Regions from separate parts of the Cytobacillus dafuensis genome, predicted to be linked through region 2. Evidence: riboswitches for the same ligand, from Rfam matches in the RefSeq annotation. Region 2 holds a riboswitch; each other region holds the start of a gene.
The links. A riboswitch is a leader RNA that binds a small molecule or an ion and turns the genes downstream of it on or off. The one in region 2 is predicted to bind cyclic di-GMP.
Positions count from the first base shown of each region.

Region 1: another riboswitch for cyclic di-GMP. It lies ahead of FSZ17_RS13435 (sensor domain-containing diguanylate cyclase); the one in region 2 lies ahead of FSZ17_RS03465 (hypothetical protein).
Region 3: another riboswitch for cyclic di-GMP. It lies ahead of FSZ17_RS22605 (helix-turn-helix domain-containing protein); the one in region 2 lies ahead of FSZ17_RS03465 (hypothetical protein).

Region 1 is NZ_CP042593.1:2,836,178-2,840,470, forward strand. It holds gene FSZ17_RS13425 (NADPH-dependent FMN reductase) at 1-123, opposite strand, end outside; gene FSZ17_RS13430 (hypothetical protein) at 402-611, shown strand; gene FSZ17_RS13435 (sensor domain-containing diguanylate cyclase) at 670-1,854, opposite strand; cyclic di-GMP riboswitch class I at 1,984-2,068, opposite strand; gene FSZ17_RS13440 (HD-GYP domain-containing protein) at 2,320-3,303, opposite strand; gene FSZ17_RS13445 (DmpA family aminopeptidase) at 3,447-4,293, opposite strand, start outside.
Region 2 is NZ_CP042593.1:667,467-671,759, reverse strand. It holds gene FSZ17_RS03475 (methyl-accepting chemotaxis protein) at 1-709, opposite strand, end outside; gene FSZ17_RS03470 (hypothetical protein) at 770-1,480, opposite strand; gene FSZ17_RS03465 (hypothetical protein) at 1,751-2,119, opposite strand; cyclic di-GMP riboswitch class I at 2,256-2,342, opposite strand; gene FSZ17_RS03460 (alpha/beta fold hydrolase) at 2,645-3,448, opposite strand; gene dcm (DNA (cytosine-5-)-methyltransferase) at 4,154-4,293, opposite strand, start outside.
Region 3 is NZ_CP042593.1:4,771,153-4,775,445, forward strand. It holds gene FSZ17_RS22595 (methyl-accepting chemotaxis protein) at 1-718, opposite strand, end outside; gene FSZ17_RS22600 (EAL domain-containing protein) at 1,096-1,860, opposite strand; gene FSZ17_RS22605 (helix-turn-helix domain-containing protein) at 2,108-2,674, opposite strand; cyclic di-GMP riboswitch class I at 2,773-2,876, opposite strand; gene FSZ17_RS22610 (MarR family winged helix-turn-helix transcriptional regulator) at 3,087-3,506, shown strand; gene FSZ17_RS22615 (MFS transporter) at 3,519-4,293, shown strand, end outside.

The DNA.
Region 1 (4,293 bases), 2.2 Mb from region 2:
TCTTAAGTCAAGCAGCTCAGTTTCAATTTCAGGGTGTTTCTCTTTGATTTCTTTCATCACAGCCTCCACTAAAATCGCTGTCTTTGCTCCCAAAATTGTCCCTGAAATACCTAATATTTTCATTATTCGAAATCTCCCTTCTATCACTCCGTTAGGAATAATTAACCTATCTTAATCTAAAATTATCCTGATTCTTCCTACATTATACAACTACTCATAAGAGATTTCTGTTTTCCTGTCTCACAACTAATTATTAATAGCGTAGAAGTTAATCGTGTTCATATAGAAGTGGGGCAAAAGCAATCAAGTTTTGACTAGCAAACTCGAGTTTTTTTTCTATCCCATGAATAAAATTCTTTCATTTTACAGAAAATAAGAAAAAAAATTTGGAGGTGAATCATATGGGGCTAGTAAAAGCTTTTAACGAATGGAGAGCAGCTAGATATGAAAACCATGTCTCTCAAATGAAAGAAGTAGATAAGTGTCCGGAATGCTATGGAAGAGGCTTCATGTCATATCCTGTAAATGAATTCGCCTTTTATGGAAATTCTTTTGATTGTCCAGGGTGCAATGGAAGCGGCCATTTTTCTGATTGGGAGGATCTTAACTAAGTCCTTAACTTTCCAATAAGTCAAGCGAAAAAACATGCGTCTTCTCGCTTGGCTGACACTATTTATTCACAATCACAATTTGATTACCACCTTGTTGCTTTGCTTTGTATAACACTTGATCAACGGACTTCTTCAATTCATCAACAGTCCTGCCATGTTCTGGATACATTGCAACGCCAACACTGACTGAAATAAGAATTTCATTATTAGATATTTTGATGGGGTGTTCTCTATAAAATTCTAAGAGTTTATTATAAATTGCCTCAACATCCGATGGAGATTGGATGATCAGCATAAATTCGTCTCCTGCATATCGATAGCCAACAATATGATCATGACAAACACTTTTTATCCCATTTGCTAATTTTTTTAAATACAAATCACCTGTATCATGCCCGAAGTTGTCATTAATCCTCTTCAAATGATCAGAATCAATCATCATAAGAGTCATTTTTTCATGACCTTTTTCATTCATAAGCTTTGTTAAATCTTCATGAAAAGCACGGTGATTTTTCAATCCTGTTAATTCGTCTGTCCTTGACATTAAAAAAATCTTTTTATATAGCCTAGCTGTTCCAATTGAATTGATTACTTGAGATCCAATTATTTGCAAAAGCTCCTCATGTTCTTTACGATAGGCAAAATCTGATAAGCTTTGAGATGATATAACTCCTCTTACACGATCATCTATGATTACTGGTACAAAAATACATGACCTTGATTCCTTCTCTCCAAATTTTGCTTTCGATTCATAGGCTTGCGCTTCTTTTTTCAAATGAATGATTTCTCTTGTTTCAATAACCTTTGAAGTATAAGTATCACCCATGTCTACTGTTCTATTTGGATAGATCTTTCCATTTTCCAGCATAATCAGAAATTGAATTTGCTGCTTTTCTTCATTATATAAAGCCATGTAAAAGGCATCTGTAGACATTACTTGAGAAACCATTTCGTATGCCTTTTTAAGTAGGATCTCCTCATTCAGCGTCTTGCTGCAAACCTGGGCAAATTCATGAAGAATTTTATAATGCTGATTTAGCCATCTCATGTTTTCTATTTGGTCATTAATAACTTGAAGTTCTAAGAGTACTGAATCTATGACCTCTCTATCCTCTGGATATTCAATATTCTTTTCGATCTCCAAATAATTTTCATTAGAAATGATATCTTTCTCTGTACCGATTTTTTTTAATAATTGGTCAAAGATTCTTAATATATAGCGAATACCTTCCATATTTGCCATTTTAAACACTTCCAAAAATAGATTTTAAATAGGCTATTAATTATCCTGTTCGACGGAAATGGAATAAATTCATTCTTACACAAAAAAAAGATTAATCTGTACCGATTAATCAATGACATGGTTAATGATTTCGGTAACTGGCTGGCATAGTCAATCGACTTTAGCCCCTTTAGCTTTGCGTCTTCATTTTTCAATGAATTTGCCTTTTCTAATAGATATTATTAAGTTTTTCTGAATTATCCCATAACTTATACTTTAATCATATAGTTCTTTTTTACCATAGTCAATTCATTTTCAAAAAAAAGGATTTTATAGGAAATTAAACCGTGATATAAGAAAATCTATGATAAATCATGTAATTAAAATGGCTGCCTAAGCAGATAGGCAGCCATTTAATCAAGGTTCGATTATGTTAATTATGTGTAAGCAACTTGAGATATAATTCTCAAATCCCTGAATCTTTTCCTATCCTTTTTGAAGAACTTCCTTTATTAATAAAGTGGGGTTGGATACTAATGAAACTTCTTCCCCAGATTCGATAAAACGAATGTATGGTCTTTGCATACTCCCTTTTATCTTTGTGATGATCGCTTCTCTTCCATTATTCATTATCACCCTTGTGCCCGGGATATAGGAAGGAACCACTTCCACAAATAGTTGAACAAGCTCCATACTAAAATCAGTACCTGCTTTCGTCATAATATATTCCATCACTTCATGAGGCGGCATCTCTTGACTTGATAAGAGATTATCATACATATTAGCAATTGAACAAATTTGGGCAAATTCATGAATTTGATCTTCTGCTATACCGCGTGGGAAGCCCGTTCCATCTACCTTTTCATGATGCTGATAGGCCATATGAGCAGAAAGTAAGCTTATTTCTCTTATATTTCGTAAGAAGTTAAATCCAACTAATGGATGCCCAGCATCACTAACCTTAATAGCATTCCCTATATCATGAAGCAATGCTCCCATCCCTACATCTTTTAATTGATTAGGGGGAATCTGCTTTTTGTTCGCAAGGTGTAAAGATAAAAGCGCAACATTTACCGCATGAGCATATTCTCTTAAATCCTCGGCAAGTGAGGTTGTCGGGAATAAAATGATTGCTTTTCGCTTTGAAACCTCTTCCACTAGATTCGAAACAAGCTTTTGCAATGTAATTATGGGTAGATTGCCTTTTTGCGCAACATCCTGAAAAGCTTTTTGAATAATTTCAATAGCCGCAATCCAGGTCGTTGCATCAACAATTTCATCCATGGATATTCCTTCAGATAGAGCATCCTCAACTAACAAATAGCGTACACCTATTGATTCAAGCCGTTCTAAATATACAGGGTGAATCGTTCTCCCAGCAGCAAGCAGCACTCTCCTTTGCCTATCAAAAACAGGACGGGCAAGCTGCATAAAAATTGGATTGTAATCGTCTATGTTTATTAGTCTCATGTTGCGTTCCTACTTTCATTCATAACATATGTACAATTATTCATTTTCTTCTATGCAAAGCAGAAAAAATTATAACATATTATGTAATACGAGAAAATAGGACATCCGGCTCGTCTTACAGATTAATGAAAAGATGGAAACTTTCATTCAGGAAACAATGCTTCGACAATGTTCCCTTTTCTCCCACTTGTTGTTTCTGCTTGGGATAGCGAATTAAAAATAGCCTCTTCTGTTGATTCAGCTGCAGCGGCAAATAGTTGATTCATCATTGGGTGATCATCTCTTATATGCTGAGAGGCTTCAAAAACTTGTTCATTTTGATGAAAAACTTTTTGAGCTGTAGAAAATGCGATTACGATATCTCCACTGCCATGGCTAAAATGGCTGCCGGATCGGCCTAATCCAATGCCACAGCGCTTGGCGACTCTTAGCATCTGCCTATCACTGAGAGGAACATCTGTGGCAAGAACTATGATGATAGAGCCATCAGTCGTTTTGGATACCGCAGTTTCTTGAGTTCCAAGTCCTGAAAACCGATGGGACGGAAACTCTTCTTTTGATCCAAAATTGCTTAAAACCATACATCCTACTGTGTATTCCTTCCCTTCAATTCCATCAATAATAATTCGAGAGGAACTCCCAATTCCACCTTTATATCCAAAGCAGACCATTCCTTTACCTGCTCCAACAGCCCCTTCTGAAGATACGTTTATAGATGCTTTAGAAATTGCTTCCTTCGCATGATTTGGCTTTACAGGAAAATGCCGAATCGAATTCAAATGGCTATCATTGCATTCTCCAACTACAATATTAATTGTTCCAGTCGTTTCTCCGATCTCCGGAGTGATATCAAGCATATACTCTAATGTCCCTTGAGTAACGGCTGGAACACCAAAAGTATTCGTAAGCATGATAGGAGACTCGATCACACCTAATTCATTTACCTGTACTAATCCCGTTGTTTTTCCAAATCCGTTCAATACATAGCTA
Region 2 (4,293 bases):
CCTCATCAGCAACAACCGCAAATCCTTTACCATGTTCACCCGCACGTGCAGCTTCTATTGCCGCATTCAATGCCAATAAATTAATTTGTTCTGAAATCCCTGTAATCACTTTTACAATAGTGCCGATTTCGAGAGATTTTTCTCCGAGTTTATTTATTGCAACAAATGTTGTATTTATCGTTTGATTAAAATGCTCCATTTTTTCTAAGGAGTCCTTCAGCTTAATGTTTCCTTCTTGTGTTAATTCTAAGGTAGCGTTCGATTGTTCTGAAATTTGATTTGTTCTCACTGATAGATCTTCGATTGCCTGTGCCATTTCTTCCATAGATGCGGCGCTTTCTTCTGTAGCTACTAATTGTTTATTTAATCCTCTACCTACCTCATCAATTGCCGCTCTAACAATATCCGCTTGCTCAGAAGCATATTCACCGATTTCAGCGAGATTTTCTCCTTTTTCATGTACATTTTTTGAAAATGAAAAAAACTTTTCACTTATACGGCTGAAAAACTCAATCAGTTGATTAAATACAGCATGATCAGGACTTCTTTCATCTACTTTACTAGTGATATTTCCTGCTATTATTTCCTTCATTCCATTTATAATTTCTTTATTTATATGAGGATGATTTTTCAGCGAAAAATATCGGTAAGCAAAATACGCTGATGTCCCCATTAAGATAACAATAATGCCTAGTAAAACAGCTTCCATGATAAATATATCTCCTAACTTCTTCTGTTAATTATTGACTTAGACCTAGGTATGAAATTTTTAAATCTCTTTAAAAAGTATGTATGTTCCATCAGCTACATGTGAAGGAATGCCATTCAACTTACTATTATCCTGATATTTATGAACAATATAATTTCCTTCTACATCTTCATATTTTTTCATATTATGATATTTTTCCATCAAACGTATCGCCTTCGGGTTTGTCGCTTCACCTAATATACCCTTCACACCTTGTGAGGATGCCTTTGTTATCAGTATATTTACTAATTGCTGAATAATTTTGTGACGGTCATGTTCAGCTACCACTCCTATCATGAATAGGTGTAATAGCTCCCCATCTTTGATTTCTTTTCCGTTTCGTCTTTTATAATCTTCCATGAAACGTTTATCCACATCTTCTAAAACACGCAGAATGACATTCATATCATAAAAAGAACCTTCAAATATATCTTCTCCGATAATCTCTGGTGCATTCGTATCTCCCGCAAGTGCACCAACAACATTATTATTAATATCTCGGGCGACTGCGCAATATCCCTGCTCTATAGTAGAGTCTAAATAATCCTTAGTAAACTTATAGAAATCTTCATAACTTAGTTTTAATTGACCTACCATCGGTTCCTGTACCCATTTTCCTGAAACATCCACTCCGATAAATGAACGTGCTAGACACTCAGCTGCTTTTTGAATTAAATCTGTTTGTTCCTTCGTTATAATTTCATATGTGTATAACTCTAATGTTGTTTGCACTTGTAGACTCCCTTTCAAATTATAAAGTGAAACTTCCATCAGTGGGGGGTTTCTTTCATCCCCCACTGATGGTTAGTTGAACTAATCACGCTCAAAACGCCACGTCCTGTGGCTTTCGCCTGACTAGGACATCGTGTCCGTCGTCGGGCCTTTACGGGCAGTTGATCCCCCACTTAGGTTTCTTTAATTCTCTCGCAACCTTGAAGTGGGGGTCTTACTGCCCGTTAATCTGCGATAAAATAAAAATCCCCTTATTATTGGGACCTAACATTACATAGAATGATGTACTTTATCGATAAATGTACCGGTGAACTCAATTCTTTCAAGTACATTCCTAACTTGCACTTGAGCAATTTTAGATAAAGGTTTTACTACCAGGATATCCTTAAAACCTAAGCTAGAATAAAATTGCATCGTTTGCTCCAACTGTGGTACAACCTTTGATGGGACAGGTGTTTGGTGAGTCCCATCAATGACAAACGTATATTCTTGTCTTGATACTTTATTAATCGTATCCTGTAAATCGATCATAAAACCTTCTGCGTCTTCCTCTCTCATTAATCCATGCACCTGTACATGCACTTCCTTCGCCACCTCATTAATTGCCATTTTATATTTCTTTTTATCTACGACTATCATCTTTTAATCTCCTTTTTTACTATAGTCTGCTATGCTTCATTGTTAACATTTGCACATTCTTTTCGTAGGAGTGTAAAAAAAAAGCTATCCCAGATATAGACAGGGATAACCAAAATAATAGATTGCTATTATTATTCTTGGCAACCCGACTATCATTATCCAAGAGGATTTTAGACTCGTAGCTTTGCGTCCTTACCTTTCGATAAGTTTGCCTTTTTCAATTTTAGAAAAGATAGTACTATTATCACGTTAATAAATCACTATAACATTATAAAGCACTTGCAATTTTTTGTCGAACTAGAATTTTTTTCTTGGTTTACATATGAATAAGGAAATAAGAAAAAAACTTCCCACAAGTTTGGTCAACTTATGAGAAGCTTCATTAATATTATTGAACTCAGCTTTACCAAATAGTCTACTACCGATGTTCACACACTCCAATTGTCGTGAGAGCTAATGGTGAACATTAGTAAATTTAAAGAAGTGCACTGAACCTATCTATTTCCACTCATTTTAATTTCATTTTCACGCATGAAGTATCGGCAACATAACATTACGATTATGATTAAACATAAATTTTATAGTCACATCATTAAATCTTCTCGGTTGATCAATGTTACATACATGACCGGCATTTTTAATCGTTTCAAATGTCGTATCTTTTGTTGCTATAACCACCATTTGCGCATCTTCCAAAAACAAATAATCTTCTTCTCCCATTACAAATAAAGTAGGAATACCAAAAAAGTCTTTCTGCATACTTTTTAGGAACGGATTAACCCGTTTGGTTAGAGAAAACCAGTTAATGAATTCTTTTTGGCACATCTTTTTCGCTTCGAATACAAATTTTTTGCGAGCTTCTTTATGATTCTCTTTCGGCATGAGAATCCAAGCAAATAGGCTAACTATCCACATATAAGGTATAATGCGTTTCATTAGATTACCAATACTAACTAAAAAACTTGTGCGTAAATTCAACTTCGTGACCGCTCCACCTAAAACCATAGACTGAAAGCGATCAGGTTGTTTTTTAGCAATTGTTTGAATTACAATCGTCCCTAGTGAAATACCTACAAAATGAGTTTTCTTTATTTTTAAATGATCTAATACTTCCAAAACCTCATCGGCTACTTGTTCGAAGGAATCTCCTTTTTGCCACATGCTGTTTGTGGATTCTCCATGCCCTCTCAAATCAATTAATAGTACATTAAAATGCTTTTTATATTCACGTAATTGTTTATACCAAATCGACGAATTCCCCCCTGCTCCATGTATTAGAGTTACCCAAGGGGTATCGTCATTCATGTAAAATGATCGATAATGTAACATTATCTATTCTCCTTTTTTAATAAAGTGAAACTTCCATCAGTGGGGGTTTTCTTTCATCCCCCACTGATGGTTAGTTGAACCAATCGGGCCTTTACGGGCAGTTGATCCCTCACTTAGATTTCTTTGATTCTCTCGCACCCTTGCAGTGGGGGTCTTACTGCCCGTTAATCTGCGATAAAAAATCAAAATATTAAATAGCAGTGTTAACTTCTTATTTTAATAACCTTCTTATACTTTTTCAACTAAAAAGGCACCTTGCCACATTGGCAAAGCACCTTTTTACAAACTTCCCTACTTTTTTTGAACCAGCTACCCATTTGCAAAGAAATGAAAAAAGAAGCTTCCCACAAGTTTTATCAACTTATAAGAAGCTTCCTTTAAAATCTTCAATGATAGCAAAACACTCTCATCTTACTCAAAAACCCTTATATATCAAGGATTTGATGGCGTTATTACATCATGCCGCCCGTAGGTTGCTAGAGTGTAATATTGTTAACATTGAGTGCAAAAAGTGCGGTAAATCAACGTTTTGGATGTTCTTGTCTGTAACATCTTTAACGGGGATTTACCGTTTTTTATGAGATTACGTTAGCAAAATGTTAGCAGTTAGCTAATAATAACATTATTAAGTATTTGAAATTCCATTTGGGTACTTTTTGTTGTTTAAACAAATTAAAGTCCGCCGCGAAATTGGGAGCAGATAAATTAAGACATGACTGCCGATGTGTACCATTCCTTTATAAATTCTTCTATATTCTTACTTTCTATAGCTTCTTTAATTTGATTACCATCAATTGGGATAATGACTATTTCCTCCTTCGAACTCCTCAAACTTTCATTAGTAA
Region 3 (4,293 bases), 810 kb from region 2:
TTATTTCATCACCTGTTTGATCACTAATTTTCTTCGTGAAATCCCCATCTCCCGCTAATTCAAGAGCGGATGATATATTATTTAATCTCTTTACTATTCTTCTTGAAAACCAATAAATAACAAGGCTCGACAAGATAATCACGATACCTAGGATGGTTAAAACCTCCATTAAAACATCGGATATAATCCTTTCGATAATGCTCTGAGAAGCACCAACATAAAAGATACCGATAATTTCATCATTCCCATTTTTAATAGGCATATAGGCTGTTTGATATATATTTCCTGCAGCATTTGCTTCACCATAATAGTATTCACCTTTTTTAAGAACAACATCTGACACTTCCTGGGAAACTTGTGTTCCAACGGCTCGATTTCCGTCTTTTATCACATTTGTCGATACACGTGTATCCCCTTGAAATATCGTAACAGTATCCCCTGTATCCTTAGCAATTTCATCTACAATTTCTTCATTTCCATTCATGAGAGCAGTTCCTTTATAAAGCTGGTTACCTTTAATGGACCATTCCCCAGGATATTTTTCATCTATGTATCTATAGGCAAGAGCTACATCACCTTTTGCCTTTTCAACAGCTAATTCTTCTATTCCATTCTCAATTTCCTTATTTACGACAACTACTATAATCGCTGATAAAGAGAGAATAACAAACAAAACTATTAAATTAATCTTCATCCCTAATTTTAATTTGATCTTCAAAGTAATCACCTATTTTTCATAGTTTTGGAAATAATATTACATACTATCTTTCACTACAAGAGTCTTCTTAACTCCCACCTTTCTTTCATAACCATTCACTAATTTCCCTATTTATTAACTAATTTTGCATTATTGGACCATTTAGTGAAATTATTACAAAATTCTACAATAAATACTTCTTTGTGACTATGATTTTTGATACTCTTTTATCTATATAAAAGTGGCAATAAAAGCAAAAAAGAAGCAAAATCACCACTAGCGGATCATTCTACTTCTCCTTTTAAACCATAATATCGACATATTTCGAAGAGTGCAGCAACCCCTTAACAAGTAAAATCAAGAATGAAAACCTAAATAACATTTTTTAGCTATTAAGTTTAAACCTCTATCTCTAGTACTCTGTCAAACATCTGCAATCGCTTCGGCATTGATATATAAAAGCCTTGAAGTAATGGGACTCCTAATCGTTTGGCGGTCAATAGATCCTCCTCTGTTTCAATGCCTTCCAACACTAATTTCACTTTTTTATCCGTGTATTCTAAAAATAGAGAAATTAAATCTTGTTTTTCCTTTGAGCTTGATAACCCTTTTGACTTTGTGTGATCCAGCTTAACAAAATCAGGGGAAAGGTTTTCAATGATATGAAAGGAAGCCTTTGAAACAGGTAAATCATCAAAAGCGATATGAAAACCTAATGATTTTATGAAAGTTAAACGATTTAGAAATTCCCTTTGCTCCCATATGCTTTCCATGACAACATTTTCATTAATTTCAAAAACAATTTGCCCCTCGATCATCGGATAATGTATTAGGAGGTTATGGATAAAGCTTTTAAATTCATTATGTAAAATCGTGGTCGGCAAAATATTTATAAATAATGAATAATGTCCAAAATATTCTTTAGGGAATTCTTTGATAGCATTAGAAATACAAGCTATATCTAGCTCATATAACAATCCGTCAATTTGTGCTTGTTGAAAAACAATAAGTGGATTTATTCGTGGTGTCGTTCTCATTAAGGCTTCATAGGCAAAAACTGAATCATTACTAGAATTAGTAAGTGGTTGATATTCACTGAACAGGGAATTATCCCTGATCAGTGACGGTATATTTGGCTCTATTTTGCACCCTTCTTCCTTCATTATCTCTTTTTACTCTGCAGATTAAAAAGCTAGCAAATTTATCCCGTATTAACGGGCAGTAAGACCCCCACCTCAAGATTGAGAGAGAAGCGACGAAGATAGGTGGGGGACAACTGCTCGTAAAAGCCCGACGACGGACACGATGTCCTAGTCAGGCGAAAGCCACAGGACGTGGCGTTTTGAGCGTGATTGGTTCAACTAACCATTAGTAGGGATGGAAAAACCCCCCACTGATGGAAGTTTCACTTTATAAAATCCTTTTCATTCTGCGTGCCACACTAATAGAACTTCTGTTCATTTTTACACCGATTTCTGTAAAAGTTAGGCCTTTACTTCGCAGTTGTAGTAGGAATTGATCTTCTTTTGTTGTCCATGCCTTGTAGGCTTTCTTTTTGACAACATCATTTTCCTTTAGTCTCTCCTCCTGAACCCAATCAGGCTCAGGTAATAAAACCTTTGAATCAATATTCGAAAATTGAACTCTATTTTTATTTTCTTCTGCCCATTTCCAAAAGTCAGATGGATCTATGAAATAAAAACCTTTTGACTTTCTTGTTACCTTCTTCGTACAGGGCAGCCCATGCTTATCAACCCACCATTTAACTGTATTTCTATCTACCTTTACCAGCTTGGCGAGTTCTCCAATTGTAATCAATCCTGTGTGCAGCTTTGTATTCGATATTCCTAATCGATTCATTTTTACGATCACAGAGTGATAAGAGCGCTCCATTGTTTTTGCGATTGTCGTGATTTTATTGACACCAATTTGTTCTTTTAAATACTCAATTTCTTCTAAATTCCAAACCTTACTCAATTCTAGCTAGTCCTCCTTTTATGTTTAAAAAAAACAGAAAAAAGACTATTCTCTGAAAACATAGAATAGCCTAAGGTTTTTATAAACCAATCCAAAAATTGGGCAACCGGCTGTCGTAGTTTATAGGAAATTATACTCACTATAAACCCTTAGACCCTTGGCTTTGCGTCCTATTCTTTCGAATAGTTTGCCTTTACATATAGGACTTTTTCATTAATAACGTATTCATAATAAACTATACTCCTCCATAATTCAACAAAATTATCTAAAATTCAACATATGTTTAACATAAGACTGGTTAATCGTAAGTCTTTATGCCTATTTATATTTTTGTCATTCTATTATATTATTATAGTTATCGAAGCTAACTATTACCATCGATAACTATTTTATTTAAAAAGGGGGATTTCCCATGAAAGTGTATAGGGAATTTTTTCACCAGTTTATGCTATTATACCGGCCTTTTGAAAATAAACTTAATATTCAACTTGCCAAGCATCAGTTATACAGAGCTCAATGGTCAATTCTTTTTTACTTAGCCAATCACGGTTCTGCTACGCTTGTCGAGCTTTCCGATTTTCAGTACGTAGAGAAACCAACCATAACGAGAACGATGAATCGCTTGGAGGAACTGGGATATGTTGAACAAGTCCCCGGCAAAGACAAACGTGAAAAGAGAATGCAGCTTACAGACCTAGGGAGAGAAGTTTATGAGGATGTCCGTGTAACGATTGATCAATTTGAACAGAGCATTCTTAAAGGAATTACAGAGAAAGAGCAGTTTGAAGCAATCCGTATCATGAAGGATATCCGAAAAAATATTATAGAGTAAGGGGAAATAACTTTGACACACTCAAGACCGAAACTATGGACGAAGGATTTTATTGTTGTTTCCTCCGTCAACTTCTTTTTAACCTTAATTTTTTATTTATTAATGGTGACTATTGCTGTTTATGCAGTTAATGAATTTGATGCATCTACAAGCGAAGCTGGGCTTGTTACAGGGATATTTATTATCGGTACATTAATTGGACGGCTTGTGATTGGCCGGATGATTGATTCGATCGGCAGAAAGAGAACCTTATTTATTGGGCTGCTCTTTTTTATTGCGACGACGCTATTATATTTTGCTAATTTTGGGATCAGCTTTTTACTTTTCAATCGTTTTATACATGGAATTGCTCTTGGCATGGCTAGTACAGCGACAGGAACGATTGTAGCTCAGATTATCCCTGCCACACGTAAAGGCGAGGGTATCGGCTATTACAGCATGAGTGCATCACTGGCCACAGCAATCGGACCATTCATCGGGCTTTATATGAGCCAGCACACAACCTTCAAAATGATTTTTAGTTTCTGCGTGGCGTTAGGAGTCATTTGTTTTATTATCTCACTTTTCTTGAATGTTCCTAAATTGGATAGATCCGTCTCTACAGATGAAATAAAGGGTTTCAAGCTTTCCACTTTTATTGAGCCAAAGGCACTGCCCATCGCAATCATTACGCTCGTTATCGCCTTCTGTTACTCCAGCGTCCTTTCATTTATTAATTTTTATGCAATGGAAATCAATCTGGTAAATACAGCAAGCTTCTTCTTCATTGTATACTCAATCGCCGTGT